One region of the Vreelandella sp. F11 genome, then DNA from elsewhere that is predicted to be linked to it. Evidence: predicted binding sites of a transcription regulator. Region 1 holds the regulator's gene; the other holds the start of a gene.
The links. The regulator LexA, encoded in region 1, represses DNA repair genes until DNA is damaged. The targets are predictions, from matches to a motif close to TACTGTNTANNTANACAGTA.
Positions count from the first base shown of each region.

Region 1 (6,592 bases):
GAGTTTTACCGGCTTAGTGCGTGATTTTAATGAAACGCCGGACGTCACTGGGTTAACGCTAGAGCACTACCCGGGCATGACCGAGCGTACGCTGACGGAGATTGGTGAGCAGGCCTGGCAGCGCTGGTCGCTCCAGGCGGTACGAATTATTCACCGCGTCGGTTACCTGGGGCCTGGCGATCCTATTGTGCGTGTACTCGTAGCCAGCGCACACCGTCGTGAGGCCTTTGAAGCCTGCGATTTCATTATGGATTATCTGAAAACCCAAGCGCCTTTCTGGAAGAAGGAGCACTCTGCCCAGGGCGAGTATTGGGTCAAAGAGCGTCACTCCGATCAACAGGATGCGGCGCGCTGGGAGTGACATTGTCTGTGCAGATCTAACGGTTGGCAGCGTTGTCCAGAGTAATGGGCTCGGGCATTTCGGCAGCCATAATCTGAAGGTGGACTTCGGGCAGGTGCTGCATATGCTCCGCGAGCCAGTGAACCAAGCGGGGCTGCAATGCTTGGCGCAAGTCGGCAAGTGTTTCTGCGGCAATCTGCTCAAGTTGGTCATCCAGCCATTCGCTAAAGCTATCCTCATCGAGCGGGCTCGCCCCTGCGGCATCCAGCATCAAACGACCAATGCGCGCCCATCCTGTCTCAGTGGCTGTCACCGGCAGCGCTAAGTATAAGCTGCCGCGACGGGCCTTGTTGGCGTCATTTACCTCGAGGCCAGGGTGGGGTACCACGCTATTTTGACTGACAATGCAGGGCGGCTGCGGATAACGCGCCTCGCAACGCAGCCCATGGCTATCGAAGAAAATTAGATCACCATTCACCGGTGCAAGCGGCGCGCTAACGCCCAGCTGTTTGGCAATTTCCTGATGAGCCTGCTGGTGGCGAGCTTCGCCGTGCACTGGCATAAGATGCTTGGGTCTTACCCACTGGTAAAGCTTGATGAGCTCATCCTCTGCAGGATGCCCGGTGGCGTGTAACTCAGGATGATTGATCTCGTCATAGATGCTGACACCTAACTGCGCCAGGCGCTTTTTAAGCTGCTCGATGGGACGCTCATTGCCGGGTATGGCTTTAGCCGAAAAGATAACGTTATCGCCCGGTTCAAGATCAACGTAGGGATGACGGCCCTGCGCCAGACGCTGTAACGCAGCGCGTGGCTCTCCCTGACTGCCGGTGGCGATAATCACCACTTCATCCGGGGGGAGGTAACCTAGGTCGTGATTAGGCACCAGCGGCGGTAAGTCATCCATATAGCCAAGTCCTCGAGCCACGCTGACCATGCGCTCCATGGAGCGGCCCATCAAGCTTATACGGCGTCCGCATTGGTGAGCTGCGCGCCCTATCGCTAACACACGGGCAAGATTGCTGGCAAAGCAGGAGACCACCACACGGCCCTGGCAGTGGCTGAGGGTTTTTGCCAGCGCCCGGGCGACATCCCCCTCGCTGCCCGAGTGGCCGGGCATAGGGGCGTTTGTGGAGTCGCCGACGACTAAGTCAACTGGCGCCAGTGCCTTGAAGTGGGTTGCATTGATCGGCGTGCCAATGATCGGTTCTGGGTCGAGTTTCCAGTCGCCGGTATGCAAAACACGATAGCCACCGGCCATCATTATTAGCGCACAGCTTTCGGGGATTGAGTGGGTTAAAAGCAAGTAGCGCAGCGTAAACGGCCCACTTTCAAGTGCCTCACCAGGTTCAATGACATGGATGGATGCGCTGCTCAGCTGATGCTCGGCAAACTTCAGTCTCAGCAGCCCCGCCGCTAATGGGGTGGCATAAATGGGGCAGTTCCACATCGGCCAGAGCCATGCGACTGCGCCTATGTGGTCTTCATGACCATGGGTAATAAACAGCGCTTTGGGCACGATGCCTAGTGCTTTCGGTGTGTCGAGATTGGGCACTTGTAGCGGCGAGTTGGGAAGATCCTGGCGAATCATCATCCCGCAGTCCACGGCTATCCAGTAATCGTCATAACCGTATAGCGTTAGATTCATTCCAATCTCACCGCATCCCCCCAGCGGCAAAAGGCGCAGCGGTGGACGACGACGGGGACGAATTTGAACGCGTGATGAATGCATCTGTTATGAAAAACCTAAAAAGTAGTGACTTAACTATACGGGAAGGCAGGGGCGGCTAACAATCATCCTTGGCCTTCCGATACAATATGAAGCCTAAGCCGCTGGTTTGTCATAATTACCTTAGAAAATAGGTCAAGAGTAGCTCACATGTCTCATTATTATCGTTTAGTGGTTTCCTGTCCTGATCGGGTAGGTATTGTTGCACGGGTTTCAAACTTTATTGCCCAGCAGGGCGGCTCTATTACTGAAGCCAGCCAGCACTCAGATTTAGAAACCGGCTGCTTTTTTATGCGCTATGAAATCCTGGCGGATTCGGTGGGTATGTCGGTGGAAGCACTGCGCGCGGCGTTTGAGCCGGTGGCTAGCGAATTCAATATGCAGTGGTCACTAGTGGATACCCAGCAGCGTCGCCGGGTGGTACTGATGGTGTCACGGGAGTCACACTGCCTGGTAGATCTACTTTACCGCTGGCAGGCGGGTGAGCTGGATTGCGATATTGTTGGGGTTATCTCCAACCATGACGATATGCGTTCGCTGAGCGAGTGGTACGGCATTCCTTACCACCATGTACCGGTCGACCCTGACGATAAGCAAGCGTCGTTTGCCAAGGTTCAAGCCGAAATCGACAGCGCTCGCGCTGACTGCGTGGTGCTGGCACGCTATATGCAAATACTGCCCCCCGAGCTGTGTGCGCGCTATGCGGGGCGAGTGATCAATATTCACCACAGCTTTCTGCCCTCTTTTGCCGGGGCTAAGCCCTACCACCAGGCCTACCAGCGTGGCGTTAAGCTGATAGGCGCTACCTGCCACTATGTGACCGAGGAACTCGACGCAGGCCCTATCATCGAACAGGATATCCATCGCGTTAGCCACTGCCACACACCTACGGATCTAGTACGCTTTGGACGTGATGTCGAAAAAGCCGTGCTCGCTCGCGGTTTGCGCTGGCACTTGGAAGATCGCGTGCTGGTGCACGGCAACAAGACCGTGGTGTTTAGCTAACGCTCATCAACTTGAGAGGCCGCCATGTCATTTGCGCAAAGTGTATTAGCGCCTTGGGCGCTGCTGCTCACCTGGCTACTTTCGCTAGGCGTGATGGCGTGTGCACTATGGCGGCGGCCTTGGCAGGTATTAATCGAGGATACAGCGCTTCAACATCGCTGGTTAGGGGCTACGCTGGCGGTGATGCTGATGTGGCAGCTTCGTGCCCAGGCGGTTGATTGGCTAACGCTGCACCTGGTCTTCACAGTTTTGATGACACTCGTTTTTAAAGCGCCGCTAGCGCTGATCAGCAACGTGCTGATCAATGTCGCTATGGTGGTGATTGGCCGCAATGAGTGGCTGTTGCTGGGGGCGAATGTGCTGGTGACGGGAATCGTTCCGGCGGCTGTGATTGGCACGGTATGGCGGTTAGTAGATCGCCGCCTGCCGGATAACTTGATGGTGTTTCTGTTTGCCTGCGGTTTTTTTGGTGCGGCGCTGGCGACGCTAGGGGGAGGGCTGGCAGCGGTGCTGCTGATTATCGTCGCAGGGACTGACCCTGAGGCGATCTATCTCGCTCAGGAGTACGCGCGCTTTTTGCCGCTGCTAATGCCTTCAGAGGCATTTATTAGCGGCATGCTGTTAAGCATTCTGTTGGTCTATCACCCAAACTGGGTGGCTACCTTCAATGACCACCGCTATATCGACTTGCAGTAGCCGAGTGACTAACCGAGTGCCTGACCGTTGCCGCCACGAATCACGCCGACTCCAACGCCTTCGATATCGAGGGATTGGGAGCGCAGGTCGATTTCAATAGGCGCAAAGTCAGGGTTTTCTGCAAACAGCGTTACTTGGTGCCCTTGGCGTTTGAAGCGTTTGACCGTTACTTCATCTTCCAGGCGAGCCACCACGATCTGGCCATCGCGCACGCGGTCAGTGCGATGAACCGCCAATAAATCACCCTCCAAGATGCCAATATCCTTCATGGAAAGGCCGCGCACGCGCAGCAGGTAGTCGGCTTTGGGTGTGAAGTACTCAGCCGGCAGCGGGCAGTAACGATCAATATGTTCAGCTGCCAAAATGGGACTGCCAGCGGCAACCTCACCGATGACTGGCAGACCAGTGGGCAGCGGTTCAACGCTGGTAGCAGGTAACGCAGTGGCGGCGCTATCGAGGATCTCTTGAGGTTCCTGGTTGGGCAGACGAATGCCACGAGAGGTGTTACGGATAATGCGAATAACGCCTTTGCGTTCCAGCGCACGCAGATGCTCTTCAGCCGCATTGGGAGAGCGGAAGCCCAGTGCTTTGGCAATTTCAGCACGGGTAGGAGGGTAGCCAAATTCGCCCATCGTTTTAACGATAAAATCAAACACATGCTGTTGGCGAGCGGTTAGCGGACGCGACATACCAGACTCCATAAATATGAATAGACAGTAACAAGTTAAATGGCGACTTAATCAATAAGTGGTTAAGTATACAGTATGTTCCTCTGTCCAGTATATGCCTTGTCACTACCTAATGCCGAAGTCCATACAATTTTTCTAATCGTTTGAAACTAAGCTTCTGCTTATTTAACGCGCCACATTTTATCAATAAATCAAGCGTTGAGCCCACCAAGGTTATGGCATAGTATTTTGCTATGTTTTAAACACCTGTTTCCCTGGAGAGCGACATGGCTCAATCTGATACGGTGACCCGTATACTCGATACCGCCGAGGTGCTGTTTGCAGAGCGGGGTTTTGCCGAGACTTCACTGCGCAACATCACCAGCAAAGCGCGTGTCAACCTAGCCGCGGTTAATTACCATTTTGGTTCCAAAAAAGCCCTGATCCAGGCTGTTTTTGCCCGCTATCTGGATCCGTTTAATCAGCGTTTTCATACCGCTCTGGATGAGCTTGAAGGCCAACACGCCGGGCGTGTGATTCCACTTGAAACACTGCTTGAGACGATGGCCACAACCGTTCTTGCGGTACCTGCCGAGCGCAATAGCTTAAAAGTGTTCATGCGCCTGCTCGGCCTAGCCTACAGCCAGGCCCAGGGGCATCTCAGACGATATATACAGCAAGAGTATGGCGATGTGTTCACCCGCTTCACCGAGCTGGTAAGAAAAGCAACGCCAGACCTGCCTGACGCGGAGCGTTTCTGGCGACTACACTTTATGCTCGGCACGGTAATCTTTACCCTGTCTGGCCTCGATGCGCTACGCGATATCGCAGAGAAGGATTATCACGAACAGGTCTCTGTGCGTGATTTGGTCAGGCGGTTGCTCCCGGTAGTGGTGGCTGCCATGAATGCACCGTTACCCACGGCCCTTGAAGCAGCTAAACCTGAAGAAGGAAAACATGCGAACGCCTACGCTAGCTGAGCTACCCCCGACTGAGAATATCTGGCTGGAGATTGATACGAGTCAACAGCAGCTGCGCTGTTGGCGAGGGCCTAAAGTGCTCCATGAGTGTGCCATCTCATCCGGTGCCGCCGGGAACGGGGAGCACAACGGCAGTGGCAAAACGCCCCATGGCTGGCACTATGTGCGCGCTGCCATCGGTGAAGATATGCCCGAAAATGCGGTGTTCCGAGGCCGCCGCTGGACAGGTGAAACCTTTTCAACTGCGCTGGCCGAGGCACACCCCGAGCGTGACTGGATTCTGACCCGTATTCTTTGGCTGTGTGGTTTGGAAAAGGGCGTGAATCGTGGTGGACAGGTGGACTCGCAGCGGCGCTATATTTACCTTCACGGTACGCCCCCCGACGAGCCCATGGGAGTGGCTGCCTCTCATGGCTGTATTCGTTTACGCAATAGTGATTTGCTCTACATTTATTCATTAGCCTTACCAGGTACCGCTGTTTGGCTGCACGGTGGTCGTCAGTCTTTCGATTAGCCAGATTTTGACACCGCTAGACGATCGTCTAGAATCATCGCCCCTTTTAATGGATCAATCACGATGACTCAACCGTTAGGCCCGGTCATGCTTGACCTTGAAGGCCCAAAATTGACGGCTGCAGAGAAACGCTTGCTGCTAGAACCGACGGTCGGGGGAATTATTCTGTTTGCCCGCAATGTCGAGAATGGCTATCAGGTTCGCCAGCTCTGCAGTGATATTCGCCGCGTGCGTGCTGATTTACTGATCGCCGTGGATCAAGAGGGCGGACGCGTTCAGCGCATTAAAGAGGGGTTAACACGTCTGCCCGCCATGGCGCGTATTGGCGAGTGCTATCGCGCTGCCCCGGAGGAGGGGCGGGCATTGGCCAAAGATGCGGGCTGGCTGTTGGGGATGGAGATGGCCGCCTGCGGATTGGATCTGAGCTTCGCCCCTGTATTAGATGTTGAAAGCGGACTATCCAGCGTTATTGGTGATCGTAGTTTTAGTAGCGATCCCCACCACGTTGCCCAGTTGGGCAGCGCGTTTATTCAAGGGCTTCACGATGCCGGTATGGCCGCTGTGGGTAAGCATTTCCCTGGCCATGGCGGCGTTGCGGCGGACTCCCATGTTGCCTTGCCGGTAGATGACCGCCCGTTAGACGTGATTAAACAGCATGAT
Region 1 covers NZ_CP170448.1:2,605,849-2,612,440, reverse strand. Annotated here, with positions in the region: gene moaE (molybdopterin synthase catalytic subunit MoaE) at 1-361, shown strand, start outside; gene ACFIOZ_RS11895 (ribonuclease J) at 378-1,988, opposite strand; gene purU (formyltetrahydrofolate deformylase) at 2,220-3,074, shown strand; gene ACFIOZ_RS11885 (energy-coupling factor ABC transporter permease) at 3,099-3,770, shown strand; gene lexA (transcriptional repressor LexA) at 3,779-4,459, opposite strand; gene ACFIOZ_RS11875 (TetR/AcrR family transcriptional regulator) at 4,726-5,418, shown strand; gene ACFIOZ_RS11870 (L,D-transpeptidase family protein) at 5,396-5,932, shown strand; gene nagZ (beta-N-acetylhexosaminidase) at 5,996-6,592, shown strand, end outside.

Region 2 (6,592 bases), 1.1 Mb from region 1:
CAAACCTCACCACCGTCCCGACTGCGAACAGTGCCAACATTACCTTTGATGTAGAAGTCGTCGAACACCGAGATCGTGGTTTTATCCGCCCCCCCGTCGGTGCTTTTACCGCTCTCACCGCGGGTATCGCCGTGGCCACCATTCCCTATAACCAGTGGGCCGAACCTGCTCTTGGGTTAATCCCAGCAGGCATGCTTGCCGATACCACCAGCGGCAGCTGGACGCACACCGGTGACGAAGAGATCATCGTGACCACACAAATCATCGATGGCGAACGAATTCTCTACTCTTCATCCAACATTTACTACATCAATGCCGGTGATCGTCGTCAATATGCCCCTCACCGTGTGCCTCAGGCACCTACCACACCCTCCGTTCCCCTTACTGATACGTGGTAACTTCATGCTGATGACACTTTTAGCTACTTGGCGCGCTCGCTCTATCAACCATGCTGCCCGTGGAGTGGCCATGGTTATGGCGCTACTTTTATTGGCTGGCTGCAGTACGCTGGGTAATGCTAACAACCGAGCGGTCGAACCGGAACCCGATCTCTCCGAATTGGTTCATGCCGCTGCTGAACAGATGGTTGCCAGCAACCCAGAGCTCACGCGCTATAGCCCCATGATTGCTGCCACCTTTGTGAGCATCGACAATCTAAGTCAGTCATCTACGCTTGGGCGTATCAGCTCTGAAATTATGGCCTCAGCACTGGCTCGCCAGGGTATGCAGGTACGCGAAGTCAAAATGCGCGACAGCATGTTTATCGAAGAGAGCGTGGGGGAACTGATTCTTTCACGGCAAGTTCAGCGTTTAACCGCTCAGCACAACGCCCGCTCAATTTTAATGGGCACCTATGCTCAGGGTCAGGACTACGTCTATGTAAGTGCTCGGGTCGTGCGTGCAGGTGATGCGATGGTACTCGGCAGCGCCGATTTCCGGCTGCCGCTCAATAACAACACCCGCAGCTTGTTAGAGGGCCAAGGGGGGTGGTGATACTCCCTAGCGTGCCCCTACTATACAGCCAGTAGTGTTATTGGCTGCTTGGTATTTTTAACGCAATACTCAAATTTATCGCTGTGAAAGCTGAATTCAAATAAAGAAGGCCCTGCAATTCACAGGGCCTTCTTAAAATTAGCTAACAACCAATTTACTTATAAACCGGCAGTTTCGCGCAGACCTCGGCAACTTTATCCAGCACCTGGGCTTCGACGGTGCTGGTATCTTCGCCTTTGGCCAGTACATCAAGAATGTCACAGATCCAGCCGGCTAGCTCGGTGCACTCCTGCTCACCGAAGCCGCGAGTGGTCACCGCTGGGGTGCCAATGCGCAGGCCGGAGGTAACAAACGGGCTTTGCGGGTCGTTAGGCACAGCATTCTTGTTCACGGTGATATGGGCGCGACCCAGCGCCGCATCCGCATCTTTACCCGTTACGCCCTGCTTAATCAGTGAAAGCAGGAAAAGGTGGTCTTCGGTGCCACCAGAGACGATGTCGTAACCGCGGTCAATAAACACTTTGGCCATGGCTTTGGCGTTTTTAACTACCTGCTGCTGGTAGGTTTTAAACTCTGGCGCCATGGCTTCTTTAAAGCAGATTGCCTTAGCGGCAATGACGTGCATCAAGGGGCCGCCCTGACCACCGGGGAAAACCGCTGACTGCAGCTTTTTCTCAATATCTGCGTCGTTTTCCGCTGAGAGAATCACGCCGCTGCGGGGGCCGCGCAGAGTTTTATGCGTAGTGGAGGTGACCACGTGGGCATGGGGCAAGGGGCTGGGGTAAACGCCCGCAGCAACCAGACCTGAGACGTGAGCCATATCGACTAGTAAGTAAGCACCCACTTCATCGGCGATTTCGCGGAACTTGGCCCAATCAACGATTTGTGAATAGGCTGAGAAGCCGGCGATGATCATTTTGGGTTTGTGCTCACGGGCAAGCTGGGCCACTTGCTCGTAATCGATCAGCTCTTGCTCATTCAAGCCATACTGAATGGCATTGTAGTGCTTGCCCGAGAAATTAGGTTTGGCACCGTGGGTTAGGTGGCCACCTGCATCCAGGCTCATACCTAAAATCGTATCGCCGGGCTTAACGAGCGCCTGGAACACCGCGCTGTTAGCTTGCGAACCCGAGTGGGGCTGAACGTTTACGTAGGTAGCGCCGAATAGTTCTTTGGCGTAATCGATGGCCAGGTTCTCAGCGATATCAACGAATTCACAACCTCCGTAGTAGCGCTTACCAGGATAACCTTCGGCGTATTTGTTGGTCAGTTGGCTGCCCTGAGCTTCAAGTACGCGGGGGCTGGCGTAGTTTTCGGAAGCGATCAGTTCGATATGGGCTTCCTGGCGCGCCACCTCTTTCTGCATGGCATCAAACAGCACATCATCGAATCCGGCAATTGTCATATCACGGCTGAACATCGGCGGGAACCTCGTAACGAGAAAGGATCATCATGGGAGAAGCGAGGGCGCTATCATAACGCAGCCTGACGCGACTTTCATCGCATCCGCGTCAGGTCGTACATGAGTGTGCTTCATGTTGCCCTGGCCATTAAATACTGACCAAGTGGACAACCAGGCTGACAGAAGAGCTACTCTAATTGGAAAGTAAATCTCAGCTGCTCAGCACTGCCCATAGGATTCATAATCAGTTGATCAAGGGTAAACGGGTTGGGTAGCGCCAAGTTGACGGTTAGCTGTTGGGAATATCCCGCCATGATATCAACCATACCGGTCATTAATTTGGTGACTTGCGGGCCTAGCAGTTGGCCAAACTGCTGGGCTTGGGCCACGGCCTGGGAGATCACCCGCTCTTCGGTAATGCGCTGCTGGGCAGCTATTTCAGCGGTTAAGCGCGGCAACATTCCTTCATCGGAGTAAGCAATAACTACGTTGCCGCCATGCAATGTTGCCGACTCTAACAGTTCGGGGTTGCGTGTTGCCTGCTCGATAGTCGCCCCTTTCGGTAGCGTGACAGGAAGGTTCATGGTGAACTCAAGCCCGGCAGCACCGCTTAACGTCAAGGATCCGTCTGATATCAGCCGGTTGCCCTCATCCGCCTCTTCCCAGTGGGAGTGGCTGCGCCCTTCTGCCCGTAGCTGCCCAGTGCCGCCTGTGAGTACATTGTTCAGACTCTGAATCGCTTCGCGCTCGGCAGAGGGCACAAGGTGAATCAGTTCGGCCACATCGAAATAAGCCCCCTCAAAGCCCGCATCGCCGGTATAGCTGCTGCCGTTAACCCAGAGCCGCTCAAGCAGTACTTGCCAGTTGTCGCCCGTCAGGCTAAAGCCGTTCAGCTCAGCGTGCTCGATACTCTCTGTCCCTGGGTTGTCTAGCCCGACCAGTTGTTCAATGCGAAGATTCGTTAGCGCGAGCTCAGAGGTGATGTCTCTCTCTAGATCCTTGAATTCTGCACTGATCCCCTTTATGTCCAAAAGCTCTAAAGTGCTGCGACTCAACCCTTCCAGAGTGACGTCATCAATGTGAATATAACCTTCCAGAGGAGTATGACTAATCTCTGTTAAAGCACTCTCTGCCGCACCGTCTTCTATCCGTAGCGTGATATCGCTAGCCGTCACGGCGTTGAAAGAGACACTCTCCACCGCCTGATCAAAATCTTCAGAAGAGAACACCGCCCGGGATGGCTGGGGCAACACTAACGTTGCGATACTGAATAGTGGAGCGGCTTGCCCGGCTTCTATCAAGGCTATGCTCTCCATCACTACTTGGTCGGGGTGCTCATAAGCTCCCTCGACGCTATAGCGCTCGAGGGTAATCACATCGCCGTTGGCGTGAGTAATGGCTACATCCTCGGCAATATAGCGTTGCTGTTCACTGTCTTCATAAATACGGCTAAAAGTGAGCCTATCGCCCTCGCCGATCATGCGTTCACGAAGATCCGCCTCAAGTTGCTCGGGCGACGCATTCACCATGCCCGAAAGCAAAAGAGTCGAAAGCCCGATGATAAGGCACCGGGAATCACCGAAGGAATGCATGCCATGATCTCCTTGTAAGATACCTTAAGCATATCATTAAGCTAATAAAAGTGAGTTACCAAGCGAGTTGTTCGGAGGCTTCGTTAAAGCCCCTTGCTTACTTTGCATTTTCCTTCGCCTCCCAAAATACTGTATATTTATACAATATCTTAAGAATCAGGATGCCGACGATGCCGGGCCAGTCAACTCACTTTACGCCAGCCTTGCCGTTAAGCTCTCAGCCGCTGCCTTATTTAACCTTTATGGGCCGCGCTGGTTTTAGCGGCTTTCCTTCGCCTGCTCAGGATTACGAGCCCTGCACGCTGGATCTCAATACACGCCTGGTTAAAAACCCCACTGCGACGTTTTATGTCACCGCCACCGGCGACAGCATGGAAGGCTGGGGTATTTTTGAAGGCGACCTGCTGATTGTTGACCGCAGTATTGAGCCGCGCCTGGGGCATATTTTGGTCGCTATGCTGGAGGGCGAGGCGTTGGTTAAACGCTACGCGCTTTACCGGGGCACACCGCACCTCTGTTCGAGTCACCCAAACTACCCCCCGCTGCCCCTTGAAAGCAGCGACTGCCAGCTTTGGGGCGTAGTGCGTGCCGTTGTGCACGAATATGTACGTTGACACGCTTCTTTGCGCTAACTGGCCTATTTGAGATGAGGGGTGGCGATGATCGGTCTAATCGATGCCAACAACTTCTACGTAAGCTGCGAGCGGGTTTTTCAGCCCGCACTGGAAGGCAGGCCTGTTGGGGTGATGTCAAACAACGACGGCTGCGTGATCGCCCGTTCAGCGGAGTTGAAAGCGCTGGATATTCCCATGGGCACGCCAGCCTTTAAGCTTGAAGGGCTACGCCAGCGCGGAGAGATTCACCTGCTTTCATCCAACTACGAGCTCTACGGCGATATGTCTAGGCGGCTGACTCAACTACTACGCGATGCCTGCCCGGAGGTGGCCCCCTACTCGATAGATGAGATGTTCGTCTATTTAGAAGGCTTTACCCGCAAGCAGTGTGAGGCACTGGGGCGACACCTGCGCCAGCGTATACGCCGCCACTTGGGCTTGCCGGTGTGCATTGGGCTGGCACCCACCCATACGCTCGCCAAACTGGCCAATCATCTTGCCAAAAAAGACCCTCTCTACCAAGGCGTTTGCTTACTTAATGGGCAGGATCACACCACGGAGGCGTTGCTCAGACGTACACCGGTAGGCAGCGTATGGGGCGTCGGCCACAGGCTTGCCGAGCGTTTGGCCATTGGCGGCGTTAACACCGCCTGGGACTTGCGTGAAAGCAATGAAAAACAGCTCCGCAAACGCTTCTCGGTGGTACTAGCGCGTACGGCGCTTGAGTTACGCGGCGTACCCTGTTTGGCGATGAACGCGCTAGACAAGCCCCGAGAGCGCATTATGACCTCCCGCTCTTTCGGCCAACCAACCGGTGTGTTTGCAGAGGTGCGTAACGCGCTGCGCCGTCACGCCCAGCGCAGCGCTGAAAAACTTCGCGAGCAGCGCAGTTTAGCCCGTGCGGTGATGGTATTTCTCAACACTAACCGCCATCGTCGCGATCAGTTGCAATACTTCCCGCAGAAGCTGATCGCCCTGCCCTCACCCAGCGACGACACCCGGGTGATCCTTGATGCTGTCCGCCAAGGTCTTGAGCTGATTCATCGCCCCCGCTACCAATTTATGAAGGCCGGTGTGATGCTGCTGGATTTAGTAGATGCCGAACAGTACCAAATGTCGTTACTGCATCAACCTGCCCGTGATCGCCACCCGGTGCTGATGGCAACCATTGATCAAATCAACCAGCGCTTGGGGCAGGGCACAATCAGCTTTGGCATGACAAATGCGCCAGCCGCCTGGCAGTTACGCTGCGCCCATCGCTCAGACCGCTATACCACGCGCTGGGATGAACTTATGAAAGTAGGCACTCACCCAGGCGCTATCGATGCGTGTAGTTCGCGTACGTAACCGTTACCCTAGCGTTTATCGGATTTAACGGACGCCAACGCAGGAAGCGCTTTTTTTCATGTCTCTCACTCGGCCAGATAAAGAGTACGCCCCATCCCCCGACCTAGCGCAGCGCTGGGCTAGCCGCTATGTACAGGGCTATTTATCCCGCCACCCGGCACTTGACTCCCCCGACCCTCAGGCCTTGAAGCGGGCACGGCGCTGGATCATTGCCTGGGCAGCGCTCGCTGGTTTGATTTCCGGCACGCTGATTGGCAGCGCCGAATGGTGGATGCGTGAGTTTGCCACTAACCACTGGGAAGCCATGAGCCTTAGGGAGCAACTCCCCTACTGGGGCGGCTATCTGGCCGTTGCAGGCTTGATTACCGCTCTGGAAATCGGCTTTTTATACTGGAATGCGCTGCGCGGCGTGGCGAGCATTACCCGTTTGGCGGGACTACGCTACGGTCAAACAGATACTCTTGAACCCGATATTCAGTTGACCGTTCACGGCGTTTCTCGGTCGGCGCTGGAGTACCCCAGCCCTGGTAGTCTTATTTATGGCGTAGACCCCCACGCCTACCTGCATGGCTGGAAGCTAACACTTAGAGCACTGCTATATCGCTTAAAAATCAGCTTAAGTAGCTTTCTACTGCGTTTACTAC
Region 2 covers NZ_CP170448.1:1,501,858-1,508,449, reverse strand. Annotated here, with positions in the region: gene ACFIOZ_RS06840 (hypothetical protein) at 1-398, shown strand, start outside; gene ACFIOZ_RS06835 (FlgO family outer membrane protein) at 403-993, shown strand; gene glyA (serine hydroxymethyltransferase) at 1,148-2,413, opposite strand; gene ACFIOZ_RS06825 (hypothetical protein) at 2,584-3,987, opposite strand; gene ACFIOZ_RS06820 (LexA family protein) at 4,158-4,601, shown strand; gene ACFIOZ_RS06815 (Y-family DNA polymerase) at 4,647-5,948, shown strand; gene ACFIOZ_RS06810 (LBF_2804 family protein) at 6,007-6,592, shown strand, end outside.
Region 2: ACFIOZ_RS06820 (LexA family protein) is a predicted target of LexA. The motif match lies at 4,115-4,134, and genes of this name have one in related genera.